2 regions of the Psychrobacillus sp. FJAT-21963 genome follow, and region 2 is predicted to be linked to the other one. Evidence: riboswitches for the same ligand, from Rfam matches in the RefSeq annotation. Region 2 holds a riboswitch; the other holds the start of a gene.
The links. Region 2 has a riboswitch for thiamine pyrophosphate ahead of thiT (energy-coupled thiamine transporter ThiT). Riboswitches for the same ligand answer to the same signal wherever they lie in the genome.
Positions count from the first base shown of each region.

Region 1: linked by a shared signal. The riboswitch ahead of AN959_RS05310 (YkoF family thiamine/hydroxymethylpyrimidine-binding protein) and the one ahead of thiT (energy-coupled thiamine transporter ThiT) in region 2 are both predicted to bind thiamine pyrophosphate.

Region 1 is NZ_LJIY01000001.1:1,102,276-1,105,495, forward strand. It holds gene AN959_RS05300 (hypothetical protein) at 1-616, shown strand, start outside; gene AN959_RS05305 (D-glycerate dehydrogenase) at 667-1,626, opposite strand; TPP riboswitch at 1,780-1,886, shown strand; gene AN959_RS05310 (YkoF family thiamine/hydroxymethylpyrimidine-binding protein) at 1,966-2,556, shown strand; gene AN959_RS05315 (ECF transporter S component) at 2,549-3,130, shown strand; gene AN959_RS05320 (ABC transporter ATP-binding protein) at 3,117-3,220, shown strand, end outside.
Region 2 is NZ_LJIY01000016.1:93,923-97,142, reverse strand. It holds gene AN959_RS19520 (TspO/MBR family protein) at 1-401, shown strand, start outside; gene map (type I methionyl aminopeptidase) at 432-1,181, opposite strand; gene thiT (energy-coupled thiamine transporter ThiT) at 1,352-1,933, opposite strand; TPP riboswitch at 1,996-2,087, opposite strand; gene AN959_RS19505 (M20 family metallopeptidase) at 2,479-3,220, shown strand, end outside.

The DNA of each region.
Region 1 (3,220 bases), on a different contig from region 2:
TTTTAAAGAAGATGGTGTAACAGATTATGCTAATATTATTGAAGCATATCGAGCTGGTAGAGGGGATCTTTCTTTTCAAGTAGATGATGAAAACAAAGATGAAAATGGAAATCAGTATGAAGTGATTTCTTCCTTAAGAGATCGTACAGTGACAATAACATCAGATAATGGAGAAAAAATAACAGCGAAATATATTCCTTTCACGCAAGCAGCTGATGGTAGACAAGCACCCAAATTCCGTCTGCCAGAAGGGCAATCGTTAACGCCAGGTACAGAATATACGGTTACATCTGATTGGGGAGAAATCAAAAATCCAACCTTTATAGGAGAAGAATTTGCACCACTCACGATCCAATCAGCAGAAGCAATCGATGAAAAATCATTCGAACTAACATTAGATAAAGACCCAAGTATCGAGCTATTTGCTGGTCGCAGCGTCCAATTGCAAGGGGAGGATGGCAGCATTGTACAAGCACAATATCGCTTCTCTTCTCGTCAAGGGGCAGTCGGAATCTTCGATATTACTGATAACACATTAAAGTCAGGAGTAAAATACACAGTTGCACCGTTGAACAACTGGGCTACAGCCAATGATATAACTTTAATAGCCAAGTAAAACGAAATACCAGATCAAAAGCAATTAACATCGCTCTGATCTGGTATTTTTTATATAACTTTATTCTTTGGCTCTTTATTCTCCAAAACAGCTGCAATATCATCTGCATTCATTTGCATCATCGCCATTCTTGTTCGAATACTCGCACTTCCAATATGCGGTAATACTGTCACGTTCGGCAACGTTAGTAAAGGATGATCTAGTGGCACCGGCTCTACTTCAAATACATCAAGGCCAGCTGCCCAAATTTTATTAGTTGTTAAAGCTTCATACAATGCTTTTTCATCGATAATGCCTCCGCGAGCCACATTAATAATTGCTGCAGTTTCCTTCATAAGATTTAGTTCACGTTCACCAATCAACCCTTTTGTTTCAGCAGTTAATGGCGTTAATAAAACGATAAAATCCGATTCTTGTAATAATGTATCGAGCTCTACATAAGTGAACCCGAATTGTTCTTCCGCTTCGATTTTACGAGAGCGATTGTGATAGAGAACTTTCATATCAAACCCTTTCGCTCGTCTCGCTACTGCCTCCCCAATACGTCCCATTCCAATAATTCCAAGTGTTGCACCAAATACATCCATTCCTGTTAACTGCATTGGTGACCATGATATCCACTTACCTGCTCGAAGATCCCGTTCTGCTTCTGTCACGCGTCGTGCAGTAGCTAGAAGTAAAGAAAACGCAAGATCTGCTGTAGTTTCAGTTAATACACCCGGTGTATTGGTCACAATTATTCCACGCTCTTTCGCTGCCTCAACGTCAATATTGTTATATCCTACCGCTAAATTACTGATTACTTTTAGGTTTGGCAAACTTTCAATTAATGCACGATCTACCTTATCGGAAAGTACTGTCCAAAGTGCATGTGTATCTTTCGCTTGTGATTTTATTTCATCATAGGTCATCGAAATCTCATCACTGTGCCACATCGTCACGTCAAATTTTTCTCTTAATGGGTTTACTACTTCGTCTGGTAGTTTTCGTGTTATAAATATTTTATCCAAATTAGCACCCTCCAACTATTTCTGATGGTTCAAGCATGGACGAAAGAAGGAAATTTTGCAACTACATTTACATTGATAGTTTCATAGGGTATACTGGGGGCACATAAAAAAAACAGATTGTTTTGAACAAAAATCTGTATAACTACATACCGTTTTCTGCACTGGGGGTGCCCACTATGGCTGAGATGCGAGCTTTTTGCTCCGATCCCTTATAACTCGATCAGGATAATACCTGCGTGAGGAAGTGCGGTGACTTTCCGACTTTTTTCATATTGGATAAGTGGCTGCATCTTCACGGATGTAGTCTTTTTTTATGAAAAATTTTAGGAGGTTTTTTATATGCAATGTGGTTTAAGCCCTATCGTCGGATTTCGTTTTTCTTTACATCCGATGACCAATGATTTTATTTCAGTTATTAAAGGAGCGCTTCGAGAAACGGATACATCGAATGTGTGGATGCATACAGACGATGTGTCAACTGTCATTCGCGGAAAACAGGTGCATGTGTTCAATGTCGCAAAGTCAATTACACTGCATGCAGCTAAGACAGGTGTTCACCTTGCTTTATCGGGTACCTTTTCTGCTGGCTGCCCTGGAGATACTGCTGGGGATGTCTATTTAGATAAAGGAGATGAAGTTGCAAATAAAGACACGACAAAGCAATATGTGTCATCTCAATTTGCACTTTATCCGATGAATAACCCAAATTATATGGATGTGATTTATAGAGAGGTTGAGCGTGCAAAAGAACGAGGTGTTTTCAATGAATCCATGCATTATGCAAGTGGTATTCACGGGGATATTCATGATGTGTTTGCATTTTACGAAGAAACATTCACACATGCTCGCTCAGAAGAATATAAGCATTTGGTAATGACTGTTTCGATGAGTATAAATAGTCCTTCGCATGGAGGTATTTTGAATGCTTAAGTCATGGAAGTTAAAAGAGATTGTCCTTATGTCTTTATTTGCTGTTGTGTTTGGGATTGTATATTTATTATTTGTTCATATCGGTAATATTTGGTCAGGATTTATTGGGCCGATAGCATATGAGTGGATTTTTGGTATTTGGTTTATCGTATCAATCATTTGTATGTATATCATTCGTAAACCTGGTGCAGCTGTCATTTCAGAAACGATTGCAGCGGCGATTGAAGTGTTACTAGGAAATGCTGTAGGACCTCGATTAATACTTTCAGGGGTTATTCAGGGACTAGGTGCCGAAGCAGTGTTTGCCGCAACACGCTATAAACGTTTCGACCTTTGGGTACTGATGCTTGCAGGTATCGGATCATCCGTTTTCAGTTTTGTATATGGTTACTTTTTAGGAGGGTTTACTGTATTTAGCACTGGATATGTGGCTTTGATGTTCGGTATTCGAATATTAAGCGGTGCACTTATAGCTGGTGTTGGTGGTAAAGCTTTGTCGGACGGACTACTTGCTACTGGTTCGCTTAGAGGCTATGCAATTTCTCGCTCGAATAAAGGTGATGTTCGTGCATGACATAATTCAGTTTACAGATGTGAGTTTTCGTTATCCCGATGAGGACAAATGGATATTGAACAAGCTTACATTTACTATTCAAGCTGGTGA
Region 2 (3,220 bases):
TATTTGCTTTATTAGGAGTCTTGTTTTTATTTTATAAAACGTATTCTTCTGAAGAGCAATTATGGATAAAGCGGCTCCCTATTTCTATCTATTTAGGATGGATATTCGTCGCTACATTTGCAAATATCGACTACTATCTTACTTATGTAGAATTTGGTGGTTGGGGCATGACGAAATCACTCTGGGCTGTTATTTTCCTAACAATTGCTACAGCAATTGCTTTACATTTTCGCTACCATTATAATGACCCGACAATCGTGTTAGTCTTTATTTGGGCGTTTTTAGGGATTGCCTGTCGACATATGTTAGATGAATTATTAATAACTGCCGCATCCATTTTTTTAAGCTGTGTACTTATAGTAGGAATATTATTTATAAAAAAAATGCCTCAGAAATCATAATTTCCGAGGCATTTTACTATTTAATTTTTCTTAATCTAATTTTGTTAATAAAAGCGGGCCCTCTTTTGTTACGACAATCGTATGCTCAATTTGGGCAACTAACGATTTGTCTGGTGTCACGAATGTCCAACCATCTCCCGATTCTACTATATGTTCAGCTTTTTGAGAAATAAATGGCTCTACTGCTAGCACCATACCTTCTTTTAAAATTGTCGGATCCCAAGCATCATAATAATTGAGCACGTGCTGCGGAGCTTCATGAAGTGATTTACCAATTCCATGACCAGTAAGGTTCATAATGACGTGCAAACCATTTTCTTTTGCTTCTCTTTCAACCGCTTTTCCAATTTGATTCAATTTAGAACCGACTTTTACTTTTAACATTGCCCGGTTAAATGCGCTTTCTGCCACTGCACATAACTTTTCTTTCTCCTCATAACCTTCACCAACAACAAAGGAAATACCTGTGTCAGCAAAATAACCATCACATGAGCCTGATACGTCAATATTGACAATATCACCATCTTTAATGATACGGGAACCTGGAATACCGTGAGCAACCTCTTCATTAACACTTATACAAGTGTATCCTGGGAAATCATACTCACCCATTGGACCTGAAATTGCTCCGTGCTCATTGAAGAGCTTACCACCAATTTCATCCAGTTCCTTTGTTGTAATACCTGGCTTCGTTGCAGCTCTCATTGCATCCCGAATTTCAGCAACAATACGACCTATTTTTTTTAAAGCTTCTAATTCTTCATTTGTTTGTACAATCATCTTTATAAGATCCCTTCTCATATCTAATGCGCCCCGGAGTATTTGCGTCTAGATATTATATCATGACGAACGATTAAGTCCCTATCCAAAAATCTGTGACGTCCACCGAAGGCTTAACCTGTATTAGCATATTCTAAAACTGGTTAAACTGTACAACAATCATATCATATTTATGCTTTATTCGGCAGTATAAGGCGAGGAGCCTTAAGGAATAGTATCATACAAACGAATGCTGCTAGTAAAAATACTGGAATCATATAAGTAGAATTATAGATTAATGAATAAAGGATAACGTTTTGATCGCCAGCAAATTCACCAAAAAACAGAATACCAGAAGTCACATGTGCAAGATAGCGAAGAAATGCTGCAATAAAAGCTCCAATAATTACCGCAGTAGCCATTTTCATTTTATCTTTGTTTTCATATGCCTTTAAAAAGGCAGGTCTTAGTAATCCTGCAAATCCTGCTACCATGAAAGCAATAAAATAATCAATTCCCACTTGTAGAATGACAACTTCCAATGATAATGGTGCTGCATAAAAACGGCCTGTTACAACTTGCAGCATACCGATTAAAAATCCTGTTATAAGGCCCGCGACTATCCCGCGACGAAATGCTATTAAAATTACAGGAACAAGCACAAATGTGACTGTACCACCTTGTGGCATACCAAATCCTATAATATCCAAAATATATCCAAGAGCCGCAAAAATTGCGATTTCCACTAACAATATAACGCGTTGATTTTTCATAGTAATCTCCTTTTTCGACCACAAAAAAACGACGTCGGGATAGACCCAGACATCGCGCGATTGTCAGTTTCCATCCACATCCCTACGCAAGCATGAACTTACAGGTTCGAAGGGTACTATCTCAGCCGCATAAGCGACGCCCCTTGTGGTGATAAATTATTTAGTTCGAGTTCATTGTAGCCCAATGAAATAAGTTATGCAACCCCCCACTGTACATTGTGAGGGCACTGAAAAAGTCCTCCATGAGATTTTATAACAATATGTGAACGACAAGTTGTTCAAATACTCGTTTTTATTTTGGATCCGTTAGTTTACGTTCCAGGCGGACGCGTTCCGCCGGCATGGCTTCAGCCGCTTCCTTCACAACGCTCAGTCCGCAGCGCAGCGAGGAGGCTAAGGCAACGCCCGCGGAAAGGGATCCGTTTCAACGATTTTCTTATTTATCGGACGACATTATTTAGTAAATTTAAATTCTATGGACTTTTTCAGTGCCCGTGTTCATTGTTATACTTATAAAAATATAATATGAAAATGGAGGTAAGTACATGATAGATTTATTGAAAGACTTAATTCGTATAAAAAGTGATGATGTGGATGGAGCAAATGAAGCACTTTTATTTTGTCAAAATTGGCTGGAAGAAAAGGGAATTGGTACAACTTTACATAAAAAAAATTCAAAGCTTATGCTTGTATCAGAAATCGGCGTTGGAAAGGAATGCATCATTTGGAATGGCCATGTTGATGTGGTTCCTGGCAACAAAGAGCAGTTTAATCCTTTTATAGAAGGTGACAAATTATTTGGTCGTGGCTCTGCAGACATGAAAGCGGGAGTTGCTGCTATGATGCAAGCATTCTATGAACTTTCAAAAGCGTCAGATCAACTAACGAAGAGAGTCCAACTACATATTGTTACCGATGAGGAAACAAATGGAGAAACGTCCGAGTATTTAGTTGAACAAGGATATCATGGTGATTTCGTTATTTGCGGAGAACCAACTCACCTTCATATTGGCCTCCAAGCAAAAGGAATTGTCCAAATGGATATTAAAATGAAAGGCAAATCCAGTCATGGCAGTCGTCCTTGGGAAGGTATAAATGCAATAGAAGAAGCAATTGCTTTAGATAAAGAAATTCGACAACTCTCTTTTTTAACTGCTAGTAATAAATTTTATGATTATCCTTCTTTAAACTTGGCTAAAATACATGCAGGTGAAAGATACAATATCGTTCCAGATGAGTGTATCATAAGCTACGATATTCGCTATGTGCCTGGACAAGACCCTGCAG